Regions from separate parts of the Planococcus sp. BI3 genome, predicted to be linked through region 2. Evidence: riboswitches for the same ligand, from Rfam matches in the RefSeq annotation. Region 2 holds a riboswitch; each other region holds the start of a gene.
The links. A riboswitch is a leader RNA that binds a small molecule or an ion and turns the genes downstream of it on or off. The one in region 2 is predicted to bind cobalamin.

Region 1 (5,323 bases), 1.1 Mb from region 2:
AGCTGCCCCGACTTTCCTTGTCGGATTCGCGGATATGTTCCTGCCGGCTGTTCTCGGCAGCGGCATTGAAAGCGAGTTGACACGTTTTGTTCTGGCGGGTGTGTCCTTGACGCAAATCATCTATATGTCCGAAATCGGCATCCTGATCCTGCGCTCAAACATCCCGGTGAAATTCTGGGAACTGGCCGTGATCTTCGTGTTGCGCACCATCATCACCTTGCCGATTCTTGTGTTGTTCGGCCATCTATTTGTATAGAAATGAAAAATCCACTTCCGATTGGGAGTGGATTTTTTCTTACGATTAGCCCATAGAAAATGCGCGTCCAGGATCGACTCGTCCCTGGACGCGCATAAAATTATGTTAAACAGCCTGGTGCTGGATCTGCCGTAATTTCCGGGCCGCTGTTACCATGTTTTTCAGCGAAGCCACCGTTTCTGCTTCCTGTCTGGTTTTCAAGCCACAATCCGGATTGACCCAAAATTGTTCTTTGGAGATCACCGCTAAACTGTCTGTTAAAATCGCCTGCATTTCCTCCACGCTTGGGACTCGCGGGCTATGAATGTCATAGACACCGAGGCCAACACCCAGTTCATATGGATTCTTTTTGAGCGATTCAATCAGTTCTCCGTGGCTTCTTGAGGTCTCGATTGAAATGACGTCCGCATCAAGGGCGCGGATCGGCTCAATGAAATCATTGAACTCGCAATAGCACATGTGGGTGTGGATCTGCGTTTCATTCGCCACACCTGATGTCGCCAATTTAAAGGCATTCACGGCCCAGTCCAAATATTCCTTCCAGTTTTCTTTGCGGAGCGGCAAGCCTTCACGCAATGCCGGTTCGTCCACCTGGATAATTTGGATGCCGGCTTTTTCAAGAACATCAATTTCTTCTCTCAATGCCAGCGCAATCTGATTGGCTGTTTGTTCACGTGAAATGTCGTCCCGAACAAATGACCAATTCAAAATCGTCACCGGCCCTGTCAGCATTCCTTTCACGTATTTCGAAGTCAATTGCTGCGCCTCCACCACTTCCTTGACGGTCATCGGGGCAGTCCATTCAACATCGCCGTAAATGATCGGGGGCTTCACACAACGCGAGCCGTAAGAAACCACCCAAGCTTTTTGGGTAAAGGCAAAGCCCGTCAATTTCTCGCCGAAATACTCCACCATGTCTGTCCGCTCAAATTCCCCATGGACCAGCACATCCAAGCCGATTTCATCTTGAAGTCCAATCCAGCGTGCGGTTTCCTTTTTCACAAATTCCGCATACGCCGAATCCGTGATTTCCTTTTTGCGCCAAGCACTCCGTGTCCGCTTGACTTCAGCCGATTGCGGAAAGCTGCCGATTGTCGTCGTCGGAAAAATCGGCAGTTCGAGAGCTTCCTGCTGCAATTCCAGACGTTCGTTGAAAGCGATCGGGCGTGCAAAATGTTCTGGTTTCACTTGCGCGACAAGTTCTTTCACCTGCGTGTTTTCTCTAACTTTGTGGCGTGCCAACGCTTCAATCGCACGTATGCTTTCAGATACGTTCTTATTGCCTGACCATGTCCCTTCACGCACATAAGTGGTCAGCTGCGTCAGTTCCCCAATTTTTTCATCCGCAAATGACAGCGCATCCTGCAAGACAGGCGGCAAAGCTGTTTCTTGTTTCGTTGTCACCGGCACATGCTGAAGGCTGCAGGAGGATTGAATCCAGGCTTCTGTTGCCTCGCTGATGGATAAGATGGCTTGAAGATTCACTGCTTTTTCCGCTAAGTTCGCGCGCCAGATATCCCGGCCGTTCACGGCACCGATTCCCAGTACTTTATTTTTTGGAAAACCGTAGGTGCGGATCGCAGCCATATTCTCTTCGGCTCCCTGAACAAAATCAAGGCCGATTCCCGCTACAGGCAATTGCGCCAGTTCTTCATATGCCGATAGCGCTTCAAAATAGGTTTGCAGCATAATTTTCGCAGCCGGTACATCGTCCGCCAATTGAGTGTAGATTTCCTTGACCAACTTGATGTCTTCTTCATTCAAGGACAGCGTTAATGCAGGCTCTTCCAGTTGAATCCACTCCGCTCCCGCATCGACGAGCTGCTGAAGTACTTTCGCGTACAGCGGCAACAGCTGCAGCAGGAACATGGCTTTCGATTTGGCATCATATCCTTTCACCAGCTGGAAGAAGGTAAATGGCCCAATCAGCGTCGGCTTTGTGATGACCCCCAACTCTTCTTTCGCTTCACTGAAATAGTCCACCAGGTGATTGCGCGTCAGCTCAAGAAGCTGTCCTTCGTATTCAGGAACGATGTAATGGTAATTCGTATTGAACCATTTGGTCATTTCACATGCCACCACTGCATCCGCTCCGCGGGCCATCGCATAATACGTCTCCAGATCAACCGTATCGCCTGTCCATTTATAGCGGGTCGGCACTAAGCCGAACATGACGGCGTGATCGAGCATGCGGTCATAAAGAGTGAAATCCCCGACAGTCAACAACTCCAATCCAAGCGATTGCTGCCGCTTCAGATTGTTCAGGCGAATGGCTTTCATTTCTGCGAGGAATTGCTCTTGTGGCAATGCATCTTTCCAAAACGATTCCAAACTGCGCTTCCATTCCCGATTCTCTCCGATATACGGGTAACCTACGACTGTACTCACTGTTTTCATCCGCTATTCCTCCTTTAGAATTTACAAGATGCCAAATACAAAAAAGCCATCTCCGCGTATGGGAAATGGCTTAACATTCAAGTTCAATAGACGCTTAAAAAGCATGCAAAAACTTGCTGTCGCAAAATGAATGTCACCACCTATTTCCACGTAGGTATTTGGCGCGCACTAGAAATTGGCAGGTCTCCTGGCTCATCTTCAACGCTCATCACACCTTCCCGTCTGAGACAGTGGTTTTTGTGAATCGCTCCGATTTACAGTTGCGGGACAGCGACGGATTTTCACCGTTCTTCCCTTTTAAGCCAAGGCTAAGCTTGGCACCAACTCTTACACGTTATGTAATTCTGACAACTATAGCATACCAACGACAGAAAATATAGAGTTTTCCGATAAAACGGATAGGCTTTGTTGTTAAAAGCTCTTGCGAAAAGGATGGTCAACCAAAAATATCACACAAAAAGCCGCATAGCAGCATGCGGCTTTTTGCGTTCATGTACTCATTTTGCCCAGCGATGGAAAATGAAATAGGACATGATGAGCACGATGACAATGGCCGAAAGGATGAGCATGGGCACAAGACCGAAAGTAGGTTCCATTTAGACTCCTCCTCCTTTTACCTTTATCATACTCCGCTTTAATCAAAAAACATAATTAAAAGACTGATTATTCAGTTAGTAAATAATCATCTTTTTGTAAGATTTAAAGCATCCAATAGCCCTTGCACAATAAGCTCGCTGGGTTTCGCAATATAGTGAGTTGTTTCATGGCAACTTCCGATAACAGTATGATATGTAAACTGATTATAAAGAGGACGAGGACTGTTTGAAAATCCAAAAAGAAATTGAATTGAAGATAGCAAGCATACAAAATAGATAGAAAGTTTTTTATCTACTAGCTTAAAATGATTTTGGTCAACCGTTCGACCGAGGTTTGTAAGGTTTCCTTCTCCTCTACATAGGCCATCGCAACACCATAAATTCCCCAGCTCCAAAACGTGGCAAGCGTCCCGTGTTCCTCTTTTACTCCCCGTTCCTTATCCAGCAATGTTTGCAGGGTTTCCGTCAAGCGCTGTTTTACCTCATGATCCATTTTCGGTTTGAATTCTTCGTAGGCACGTTGACAATGACGGGCTAAATCGGTTCGGGACCTCTTAATGGCTTCCAGCGACAGTCTGATGGTTTGCTCATTCATGACTTCCTGCAACGCGACTTCTTTGAAAAATTCCCTTGTCAGCACTTCACTTTGAATCGCATCGATCAAATCGTACTTATCCAGAAAATGGTAGTAAAACGTGGATCGGTTAATTTCGGCTTGTTGCGTAATATCGGCAATGGTGATGTCACTGAATTCTTTATGTTTAATCAGTTCCATAAAACCATTGATAATCTTTTGTCGGGTCCTTCGAATCCGAGGGTCTTGCTTTTTCATGTGTCTCCACCTTTCTCAAAACATTACTTTTTCAACAGTTGTTGGATTTAAAGAATGTTTTCAGTATAGCAGAAAAAACAGGCAATTCACGGCTCTGTAAACTGCGCCGGGAATTGCCTTGATAAACTCCAATCGATTAGAAACTCATTGCGGCCGTTTTGGCGCGCTCAATCCCTGTTGTTTTGATTTCAGCAGCTTTCGCTGGCATTTTCGCCTGTCCTTCGATAAATAAGCCTTCGTATTCCGTAATTCCCATGAAGCTCATGATGAATTTTAAATACCGATCTCCCAGTTCTTCCTCTGCCAAATGGCCTGTTGAATAAAAATCGCCACGAGCTTGAATGTGGAACACTTTTTTATCTTGAAGTAAGCCTACGGCGCCAGTTGCCGTATATCTAAACGTTTTTCCAGGGACAGCTACAGCATCAATGTAGGATTTCACCACTGCTGGGAAAGAGAAGTTCCACATCGGCGTGACGAAAATCATCTTATCGGCTGCCATAAATTGCTCCAGAATCTCATCCAGGCGCCCTACTTTCGTCAGTTCTTCCGCTGAAAGAGCGTCCACCGGCTGCCCCGCGCGAAGTTTCCCCCAGCCGCTAAACACATCTGCATCCAACTGCGGAACATGCTCCTGAAATAAATCAATCGTTACAACTTCATCGGTTGCGTTTGCTTCTTGATAGGTTTCAATGAATGCCTTTCCTGCGGCCATACTATACGAATGATTTTCGTCATTCGGATTTGCGGTAATGAATAACACTTTGTTCATGAGTAATTCCCTCTTATCTTGTTAGATTTACAACACTTGTTGTCCAACTTAGTATAGAACGCCTAGCGATCTGAACAAACCAACAGGTTAGCCGTATTGTCGGAAATCCAACATTCAGTTGGTATTGATGAAAAAATGAATAATCAAAATAAATTTCAGTTCGATGCTTTGTCAAAGAATGTTTCGAACATGCAAGCCTGTTTCAACCTGTCTACTTCAACTTTAAAAACTGTTCGTAAAAGTACACTTTTACGAACGCTTTGAAAACAGCTGAAAAGGGTCCGAAAAAACCGTTCGTATACATATCAAAACACTTGGCGAACGTTCGCGAATTCCCATATACTTTTGCGAACGATAGTCAGAGATAATTGCCGTTTAAGTTTTTATTTATGCAATCTGAAACATTCACTATCTGGCTAACTTTTTGGGATCAGACTACTCTGAATTGTTATCCGACTGGCTGATATCAC
Region 2 (5,323 bases):
TAAAATCGGATTTGTTGTTCCAGCTTATATGGACATCGATTCGATCGAAGATTTAACACCGGCTGAATAAGTAATTCTTATAGCAGGGAATGAACCCCGAATGGCAGGCACTTAATAAGTGTCGCCATTCGGGGTTTTATTTGTTTCTGGTTATCCTTTCCTCCTGCTCGGGATCTGCAACAACCGGCCAATAACAAGACTGCAGACCCCGCTGAAAAAAGTTTCCAAATGTTTAGGGAGAATAGATCTCTATTTATCCCGAAAAAATTCTTGTTGTATCTACTTGGGTAAATGGTCCTTTCTGGAGCAGCTTTTGTTCGATATTCAAACGAACTCAGGCTGCTTTATTTTTATTTGCAAGATCCCTGCTTTTACGGCAATGCCAATGCGGTACTAAATGGCTCAAAGTTAGAGGTGCCCTGCCTTAAGAGTAGGGAATGGAGTGTGAATCTCTAGCGGTACTGTTACTTCCGTAAGGGGAAATAATGGTACTGGACCTACATTTGCAAAAGATGGGCATAGGACGTTTGATGCGATTGAACGTCGAATTTTGTTCGGTTTTGCGACCCGCATCCCATCCAACTTATTTGACAAATTCGAATTAATTATGTATATTTTTTATATTCAAATAGTTGAATATTAAGATGTTAGGAGTTTTAGAAAGAGTAGGCGGCAGCATTTCTTTTTAACCGGCAATTTAAAGAGTATGGCTCGGCGGCTTTTTCAAAAACTTCTGGAGAGGAATCTGGAAATGGAAATAATTCCATATTCCCCCTAGTTCTTAGAGGGGGGGAGATACTTTCAATAACGCAATAATTTTACGAAAAGGAGCTGGATTTGTTTTGAATCTGGAAGTGCAGCAGTTCAAAGCTGATTTTTTTAAAGCCTTGGCCCATCCCTTAAGAATTAAAATACTTGAAATATTATCTGAGGGAGAAAAAAGTGTTAACGAGATCCAAAGCAGGGTCGGGAGTGAAGGGTCAGCCGTTTCCCAACAGCTGATGATATTAAGGAATAAAAATATTGTTTCAGGCACCAAAGACGGAAACCGCGTTATCTATTCGTTAAAAAATCCGATGATTCGCGATTTGCTCCAAGTTGCTCGACAGATATTTAATGATCATCTGGTGAATACCATTTCGATGTTCGATAAGTTTGAGGAAGAAGAAGGAATGGAAAACCAAAAAACAAATAGCTGAAATAAAAATGATGCTTGTCATTGGTCCAACAGATGTTATCAATGCCCAAGTGCTTTATTCGAAAAAAAGAGCTGATATTTCTCACCGGCGAGCGGTTGTCATTCTGCTTTAATTTATTCAGACTATACCACCTGGATTTTGTGGGCAGCATTCATATTATTAAAAAGAAAATCTTTCGAATCCGCCCCTTTTTACTAGACCGAGAATCGAATAAATGGAGAGGCAAAGTGGAAAAGGAATCCACGATTGGTTTGGTTGCTCTGCATACAGATTCCATTAATTCCATCTTTGTTTAATTTCATCAGTTTTATGTTCGTGCGACATTGAAGATAGGAAGCTGCTATTATTTGTACCGTTTGAATTCCATTAATTCGTTCAGGAGTACGATTGGATAAATGGGGAAAGAATAGGTGGCTAAAATGGACTTGTTGCCCAGGCAAGATAATATATCAATTAATGAAATAGATGAATTTGCAATATTATTGGACGGTACCGGGCATATTTTGCTATCCAATGAAAAATGGATGGCTTATTGCCAGGAAGCCGGAGTGTCTGAAACGTTTTGGAAGAATAATATGAATTATATGGAATCGCTGCAGGAAGCCGGCAAAAATGTAGAGCTGCGCAGCGTCAAAGAAGTTCTTGATGGAACGGTGAAGAACTATAGGCAGATGTCGCAAGCAGGCAGCCCTGGAGAACTTTGTTGGTTCTTAATGGAAATCAAGCCCTGTTACATGATAGATGGAACAACTGGAGCGGTAGTGTTGATACAGAAAGTGGACAATGACTCTTTCAAAGAGGAGTCTGAAAAGCTTTATTAGCGTCTGAATGCTATTCTTTTGCTGGCTTATGTAATTCCCATAATAGAAAAAATGGCTTAGGCATTAGGGTTTGCCTTTCCGCTCTTCAAAGCAAGCTTGACTGGCTGAGATTATCCAGTGTAAGCTTAACGAAACATAAATTGAATAACAGTAAGAGGTGCCCTTCGGGGAGAATAGGGAATGGAGTGAAAATCTTCAGCGGTCCCGCCACTGTAATGGGGAGTTTTATGGAAAAGCCACTGGATTTTGTCTGGGAAGGCCTGTAGAATGATGATCCGGAGCCAGGAGACCTGCCTGCTTATGTTCTGCTTATAGATCATGGAAAAGTCTTTAGTTTATTTGTTAACGCAAATAAACTGAGGGCTTTTTCTTTTTATTTTAGAAGGGGGAAGAAAAAGATGGATTTATTACAGCAAACGATCCGGCGTATTGAGGGATTGGATCAGGAAATGATGGAAAAGGCGCGGGAACGGGTGGACAGCCTGATTAAGCCGCCGCATAGCCTCGGAAAGCTGGAAGACCTGGCTGTACAGCTGGCTGGAATATATGGCGCACTGTATCCGGCAGTAGACCAAAAAGCGATTGTGGTGATGGCGTCTGACCATGGAGTGTACGAGGAAGGGATTTCTTCCAATCCTCAAGAAGTGACGTTTGCACAGACGATGTTCATTGCAAAAGGCATAACGGGGGTCGGTGTATTGGCGAAGCCGTCCGGCGCAAAAATTGTCACCGTGGATATCGGTGTAAAAGGAGAATTTCCAAGCGATGCCGGAGTGATCGACCGGAAAATCAAGCAAGGTGCCGGGAATATCGCACAAGGATCTGCGATGACAGGAGAAGAAGCTATCCGATCGCTGGAAGTGGGGATAGAAATCGCAAACGCGGAAATCCTGAAAGGCGCCAATCTGCTGGGGACTGGCGAAATGGGCATCGGCAATACGACGCCAAGTACGGCCATTTTATCTGTTCTGGGCAATATTCCGCCGGAAGAGATAACCGGCAACGGGGCAGGAACGGGCCGCGGCGGAATCGCGCACAAAGCAGCCGTCATCAGGCAAGCGATTGAAACTAACCGCCCGGATAAGCGTGATGCCATTGATGTGCTTGCCAAAGTGGGCGGTTTGGAAATCGGCGGCATGGCAGGTGTCATGATCGGAGCGGCAGCCAACCAGGTGCCGGTTGTGCTGGATGGCTATATTTCCACGGTGGCGGCGCTGCTTGCTGTTTTGATTGAACCGAAAGTGAAAGGCTATCTGATCGCCTCGCATGCAAGCGCTGAACCGGGCGGCAAAAGGGCCAGTGAGCTGCTGGGCATTCGGCCGATGCTGAATATGGACATGTGCCTTGGAGAAGGATCGGGTGCAGCTTTAGCTTTTCCGATTGTAGAAGCGGCCTGCAACATGTTGAAAGAAATGGCGACTTTTTCGGAAGTTGGCCTTGAGATTTGATGGGGGAAAAAGATCGAAACAGTGATTTTCTTGTGAATCCAGAGTTATAAGAAATGATCGCTTCTTGGGAACAATGGTGATTACAAGACTTGATCGATATAATATCTCGAAACTGAGGCATTTTGTTAGAGATAAAAAGAGATCAAGAGTAGACTAGTAATGGAAGCGCTTTTAGAAGCGTGCTTATATCAATCGCTACTAAAAAATAGATTCAAAGAGGAGTTTTTGATAATGGGAAAACTGGAAAACAAAGTCGCACTCATTACCGGTGCAGCACAAGGAATGGGTGCTTCACACGTACGTATGTTTATTGAAGAAGGGGCTAAAGTCGTCATCACGGATATCAATTTAGAAGCGGCCCAAAAACTGGCAGACGAGTTGGGGGACAATGCACTGGCATTGAAACTGGATGTGTCAAAAGCTGACAACTGGAAAGAAGTGTTGGAAACGACGGAAGAAAAATTCGGACCAGTCACGGTATTGGTGAACAATGCCGGCGTCGGCATCTTTAAACTATTGGAAGATTTGACAGAAGCGGACTTTAGATTGACGTTCGAAATTGACGAGCTGGGTGTCTTTTTGGGAATGAAAGCGGTTCTTCCTTATATGAAGAAAGCCGGAGTTGGTTCAATCGTCAATATTTCATCGGTTGATGGGTTGGTCAGTGCCCCAACTGCGATTGCCTATAGTGCTTCAAAACATGCTGTTACCGGAATGACAAAAGGTGCAGCAGCTGAACTTGGCCAATACAACATTCGAGTGAATTCAGTGCATCCGGGCGTTATTGAATCGCCGATGGCTGAACAAGGCGATGTAGCAGAAATCATCAAGAAATTGGAACAGGATATTCCCCTGCGCCGTCGTGCACGAGTGGAAGAAGTTTCGAACCTGGTGATTTACTTGGCATCTGAGGATTCAAGTTATTCAACCGGTTCACAATTCGTTGTGGATGGCGGAATGATTTCAGATCTATAAGCTGCAGATATAATAGCGCGAGCTTAATTTAAAGCAATTCGATTCTAGAGTTTTGAAGACCTTCGACTGTGTCGAAGGTCCTTTTGTATTTTTTACGGGAAATTGACCGAACCGTTGATGGATTTCATGGAAAACCCAGTATATAGTGGGTGTAAGAAGATAAAACATGGTCGCTATGAATCGTCGGCTGTTGCCCCAAAAGCCGCAACTGAACTGGAATCCGGATGAAGAAGCCGACTGCCCAAAAGAGGAGCGTTTTTTGGAGCCGTAAAAGCTGGAGAACACGAAACCAAAGGAGTGGGACTGAATGAGGAAAATCGTCTTTTTTTCATTGCCTGCACACGGCCATACGAATCCGACCATTCCGGTGGTGGCGGAACTGACGAAGAGAGGCCATCAAGTCTGGTATTATTCTTTTGCCGAATTCCGGGAAAAGATTGAAGCTGCAGGCGCTGTGTTTATCGCCTGTGATGAGTTTTTGCCAAAGGCTACCGAGAAAGAGCTTGAGAAGAAAGCCGGCAAGGATTTTGGCGCCTTGATTGAAATGATCATCGATACCACCATTGCCTTGGAAAAAAAGGCTGTTCAGGAACTGACGGAAATTCAGCCCGACTGCATCGTCTCGGATTCGCTCGCCGCGTGGGGCAAGCTGTTCGCTCGCAAACTGGAGATTCCCTACATCTGTTCGACCACTTCATTTGCTTTTAATGAACACACGGCGAAATCGATGAAACGGGGATTCCCGGAGATGTGGCGGCTGCTGCTCGGCATGCCGAAGATCCATCGCAAAATAAAAGAACTGAACGGCCACGGCTTTCAGGTGAAGAATTTTGTTTCTTTGATCGAAAATGACAATGATACGGACACCATCGTCTACACT
Region 3 (5,323 bases), 100 kb from region 2:
GCGGACCATGACAAGGTTGCCGTCTTCATCGGTGTATTCTTTCATGATGGTGGTAGCTGACATGTTTTGCATAATTTCCGTGCACAAATTACTACAGTAAATCGACGTCAGCCCTCTTCCTCTGGTGTGCTTGTTCGGGTTTTGGCGGTTCACTTCGTCCCGGTAGAACATATACGGCGTGCCGGTTTCGAGCTGCGACACCATGATGCGCGCCATAATCTCCATCGCCCGGTAAGTTTTGCGCGGCAATAGTGGGTGATCCACAGCTTCCTGGTATTTGTCGCTGAAGTATTTCTCATCGGTTTCATCGTAAAAATCTTCAAGCCCGAGCGCGTTGCCGTTTTCGTCTTTCCAGCCCATCACCTGCTTGATCTGGTGCGGACAGAAGGTATGCCATTCACCGATGCTGCGGCCTGTTTCGTCTTTTTCCTGCAGCCGTTCCATGAACAGATCCGGGATCGACACGCCGGTGAAAATATCATGCGCTTTGCGGCGTTCATCGCCATTATTAGTCTTCAGGTCCAGAAATCCATTCATGATGTCTTTATGGAAAACATCCAGGTAAATCGCTACTGCGCCTTGGCGCTGGCCCAGCTGATCGACGCTGACCGCCGTATCATTGACCAGGCGGATCCATGGCACGACGCCTGATGAATTGCCCTTGAACTTTTTGATATCCGAGCCCAACGCCCGCACTTTTCCGTAATAGATTCCGATGCCGCCCCCGTCTTTGCTGAGGCGGGCAATGTCCCAGTTGTTCAAATAAATGCCGTCCAATGAATCATCAACGGTATCGATAAAGCAGGACGACAATTGGCCGAAGCTCTTGCCGGCATTCGACAAGGTCGGTGTCGCCACTGTCATATACAGATGGCTCATGGCCCAGTATGCTTCTTTGACCAGTTCCAGCCGCTGCTCTTTCGGCTCGTTTTGCATCAAGGTCATCGCGATGACCAGGAAACGCTCCTGCGGAAGTTCGAACAAGCGCCCTTCATAATCTTTCGCCAAATAGCGGTCTGCCAGCAGGAACAAGCCAATGTAATTGAACAGCAGATCCCGCTCCGGATCGATTTCAGTGCCCAGTTCAGCGATTTCTTCTTTCGAATAAGCAGCCAAAAGCTCTCCTGAATAAATGCCGATGCTTGTAAGTTCGTTAATAAGGCCATAGAAATCACCGTATTTCTCTGAAGCGGAAAAGTTCCGGCTGTCTGCAGCTTTTCCATACAAGTCGCCGGCATACAATTCAGCTGCCACATACGTCCAATCCGGCTCATCCATGGTGATGCGGTTCAGCGCATACAGCAGGGATTGTTCTCCTTTTGCCTGTCCTGCCAATTTCGCCGCCCGTTCCAGCAGTTCCCGTGTATCCAGTCCGTATACTTCTGTTGCGCGTTGCAACGCTCTTTCCACTGCATTTATTTCTGTTTCTTCGATTTTCAGATTCATATCAGCACAACTCCTTTGCGTATTCGTTCACTTTCATGCGGCGCTGTTTCCGTTCCTGTGCGCTTTTGAATAGTTTTTCTTCGGCTGGCGTTTCCGGAATTACTCCGGTTACTGGCGTCGGCTTGCCTTCGCTGTCGACTGCCACCATCGTCAGGATAGCCGTAGTCGTTAAACTTTTATCACCGGTTTCAATATGCTGGCATTCAGCTTTGACATACACTTCCATCGATGTTCGGCCTGTTGAAATGACGACCCCTTCTAAAATGAGAATGTCCCCCACTTTTGCAGAAGACAGGAAATTCACGGTGTCGATTGATGCCGTGACCACCGCTTTTCCGCTATGCCTCATGGCTGTGATCGCGGCAATCTCATCTATGTATGCCAATACGGTGCCGCCGAAAATGGTGCCCATATGATTGGTGTCTGGCGGCAGCACCAGCCTTGTCTGGATGGTTCTTGCTACGCCTGCTGCTAATGGTTTTGTCATCTGCAATCAATCCTCCATCTTTGTGTACAAGAAAAAATCCCATCCTCTCAGGGAGGATGGGGTTAGATACGCAGAATATCGGATGGAAGCAGCAGAAAACAGCTGTTCCACGCATAATACCTTCGTTATCCCTCTCAGCTCCCGGAGAAGATCATAAACTATAACGAAGGCAGGTCTCCTGGCTTGTGCGTCATCCTCTGCTATCTCCTTCCCGTCCATTGGACAGTGGATTGCGATAGTTCGTCAGCACTTACAGTTGCGGGAACAGCTCCGGCATTCCACCGGATTCCCTATTAAGCCTTTTCAGGCACCTTCGTTATTGGTTCTACTATATATAGTGAATAATTTTAGAAAATCACTAAATCTTGTATTCATAAACTATAAATCACTTTCAGCGCTTTGACAAGAAATTTCTCAAGCCTCTGGTTAAGTGAAGGTTTTATTTGATGGTCAAATACCGTTTGAGCGCCTGTTTCACCGTTCCCATGGTCGTCAATTGGCTGAAGTCCACACGTGCTTCAATTGCTTTCAAAGCCAATTCCGGACGGATTCCCGTGAAAATCAGTTGAATGCCGAGCAGGCGCATGATGTGATCGATTTTGTATAGAAATTCCGCTACGACATTGTCGATGTTGTAGATGCCGGATACGTCGACGATGAGGCAATTCAGGCTCTCCCCTTGAACTTTTTGCGGAATGATGTCGAGCAGCCGATTGCTTCGGTCTCCATCGACCGACCCTACAAGCGGCAATACAGCCAATCCGTCAATAATCGGAACGATGGGTGTTGATATTTCGTTTTTCAATTGCAGCAGGTCGCGTTCTGTTTGTTTCTGTTCGCTAATATCACGGATAATCGACTGGATTGCGACCGTCTCCCCGTATTGAACCGGATAGCAATATAATTCGACATCTGCTTCAGTCCCATTAAAGCGTTTTACTTTCGTCTCCATCAATCCTCCGATGGTGCGGTCTTCCATGCCTGTGCGGATGCGTTCCGTGATCAGTTCTTTATAGTCTTCAGTAAAAACATCCACGACATTCGCACCAATAAGAGCTGCTTGTTCAGCTTTGAGAAATTCTGCTCCTGGCTGATTTATATACAAGACTTTCTGATTTGAATGAATAATCGTCGTCTCATTCGAATACTCCGCTATCTGCTGATATATTCGTTCTTTTTCTAGTATGCTCAATTGTGTGACTGATGTTGCAGTTGGCATTTTCTTTCACTCCTTTTGGCTACGAAACTGCCTTTCCCCTCATTTTACACTTTTTCAGTAAAACTTTCAGCGTCTGGTCCTCCTCAGAAATATCTGAATCATTCTATTATTTACAGTTTTGTTTCAAGTCTTGTATACCCAAAAAATTATGCTATGATAAGAAATTGTGATTTGAACTATTTTTTGTTGTTTTTTTGGAAATACACTAACCTAAGGTTATAGCTTAATGGAGATGCAAGATGAAACAATTAACAGGAAATGCTTTTCACTACGGCTGGGTCATTATCGCGATAGCGGCCTTGTCCCAATTTTTCTCTGGTCCCGGACAAACCTATTCCAATTCCATCTTTATCGACTATTATATAGAAGAATTCGGCTGGAGCCGTTCGACCGTTTCCGGCATCTACTCGGCAGCCACATTAACAGCAGGCTTTCTGCTGTTTTTTGTCGGACGCCTGATCGACCGAAATGGTTCGCGGAAAATGGCGGTTGCCGTTTCCATCGCCCTGGCAGTCGCTTGCTTCTTCAACAGCTTCGTGACAAGCTTGGTCATGCTGTTCATCGGCTTCTTTTTTATTCGACTGCTTGGACAAGGTTCCATGGCACTTATCTCAAGCTCCCTCATCCCTCAATGGTTTGTCAAAAAAAGAGGCCGCGCCATCAGCATCGCCGCAATCGGCGGCTTGGTCAGTTCCGCCGCTTTTCCACTGCTGAACGTTTGGCTGATCGAGGCATTCGGCTGGCGCAGTTCGTGGCTGATTTTAGGGGTCCTCATCATTGTCTGCTTTACGCCGCTTGCCCTTTTCCTCATTCAAAATTCGCCCGAAGAAATGGGTTTATTGCCGGACAACGGCGATGCATATAAGAAAGAGTCCAAAATAAAACCCATCGAAGAAGTTAGCTGGACGGTGAAAGAAGCTTCAAAAACCCGTGCCTTCTGGCTCCTGTTGCTCTGTGCGGCCATTCCGGGGATCGTCAACACCGGCTTGACCTTCCACTTGGTGTCCATCTTTTCCGAAAAGTCCTTATCGCTTGAAACCGCAGCTGGGATTTTAAGCTTAACGGCATTGATCGGATTGCCGGTCACGTTCATCACCGGCCTCCTGCTGGAAAAGGTAAAGGTGCAGTATATGCTGACACTCGTTTTTATAGGTGAATTGCTGTCTTTATTTCTCCTGCAGAAAGCTGATTTCCTCGCCGCCGCCATCGTGTTCGGTCTGGTTTGGGGCGTCAGCATGGGGATTGAACGCATCGTCATGGCGGTCGTCTGGCCCAATTATTTCGGACGGAAACACATTGGCAGCATCAGCGGCATATCCATGGCCATGGTTGTCACGGGATCCGCTCTTGGCCCGCTGCCGCTCGGCATTGCTTTCGATGTGTTCGGCGGCTACGCTGAAATCCTCTGGGTGTTGATGATCTTCCCGCTTTTCGGAATCGTGGCAGCTTTGCTGGCAGATCCACCGCAAAAGCAGGCAGCCGTAAAAGAATCCTTATCCAAGAAAATTTACGGACCTGCCGAAAACCCTTTACTCGCGGAGTAGAGGGTTTTTTGATTCCACGGGAATAGAAGGCAATAAAAAAAGTTGCCCAATTGGACAACCCCTTACTTCTCTATCTCTGCATCGACCCATTCAGCTTCAGAAGCTCGTTCTTTTTCTGTTTTGGGTTCATCGGCTTTTTTATTGTTTTTACTGGTGTACGGCTTAAAACTTTTGGCTTTATTGGCGCCGGCTTTCCAGCGTGTCCAGCCTTTTTTGCCAGTTCCTTGGCCAGTACCGCTTTTCGTTTTTGCTTTTGCTTTGCTCATTCTAATCACTCCATTACTTACGATGATGTACAGCTTATCACATCAGAGCTCAGAGTGGAATAGAAAGGTTTTGCTATTGCTGGCCAAGCACTTTCTGGATGTCTTTTTCAAATGATTCGGGTTTGTCTTTTGGCGAGAAACGCGAAACGATGTTGCCTTCCTGGTCGATCAGAAACTTGGTGAAGTTCCATTTGATCCCGCTCGACAGGAATCCTTTTGTATTCTCCGTCAAATAGCTGAAAAGCGGATGCGCATCCTTGCCATTGACCTTAATCAGGTCATGCATGGGAAAAGTGACGCCGTAAGTCATGCGGCACGCTTCCTGCGCTTCTTCTCCGCTGGCTTTTTCCTGGCCGAATTG

Region 1: linked by a shared signal. The riboswitch ahead of metE (5-methyltetrahydropteroyltriglutamate--homocysteine S-methyltransferase) and the one ahead of cobT (nicotinate-nucleotide--dimethylbenzimidazole phosphoribosyltransferase) in region 2 are both predicted to bind cobalamin.
Region 3: linked by a shared signal. The riboswitch ahead of AC1MEO_RS14165 (acyl-CoA thioesterase) and the one ahead of cobT (nicotinate-nucleotide--dimethylbenzimidazole phosphoribosyltransferase) in region 2 are both predicted to bind cobalamin.

What each region holds. Positions count from the first base shown of each region.
Region 1 covers NZ_CM155266.1:1,778,099-1,783,421, forward strand. The annotation lists gene AC1MEO_RS08975 (YjiH family protein) at 1-256, shown strand, start outside; gene metE (5-methyltetrahydropteroyltriglutamate--homocysteine S-methyltransferase) at 362-2,653, opposite strand; cobalamin riboswitch at 2,814-2,993, opposite strand; gene AC1MEO_RS08985 (TetR/AcrR family transcriptional regulator) at 3,545-4,081, opposite strand; gene AC1MEO_RS08990 (FMN-dependent NADH-azoreductase) at 4,218-4,853, opposite strand.
Region 2 covers NZ_CM155266.1:2,915,218-2,920,540, forward strand. The annotation lists gene AC1MEO_RS14655 (glycine betaine ABC transporter substrate-binding protein) at 1-70, shown strand, start outside; gene AC1MEO_RS14660 (ArsR/SmtB family transcription factor) at 843-1,199, shown strand; gene AC1MEO_RS14665 (hypothetical protein) at 1,610-2,020, shown strand; cobalamin riboswitch at 2,159-2,332, shown strand; gene cobT (nicotinate-nucleotide--dimethylbenzimidazole phosphoribosyltransferase) at 2,419-3,468, shown strand; gene AC1MEO_RS14675 (SDR family NAD(P)-dependent oxidoreductase) at 3,700-4,443, shown strand; gene AC1MEO_RS14680 (macrolide family glycosyltransferase) at 4,751-5,323, shown strand, end outside.
Region 3 covers NZ_CM155266.1:2,811,651-2,816,973, reverse strand. The annotation lists gene AC1MEO_RS14170 (ribonucleoside-diphosphate reductase subunit alpha) at 1-1,446, opposite strand, end outside; gene AC1MEO_RS14165 (acyl-CoA thioesterase) at 1,448-1,933, opposite strand; cobalamin riboswitch at 2,085-2,263, opposite strand; gene AC1MEO_RS14160 (PAS domain S-box protein) at 2,373-3,152, opposite strand; gene AC1MEO_RS14155 (MFS transporter) at 3,392-4,696, shown strand; gene AC1MEO_RS14150 (DUF3934 family protein) at 4,759-4,962, opposite strand; gene AC1MEO_RS14145 (glutathione peroxidase) at 5,036-5,323, opposite strand, start outside.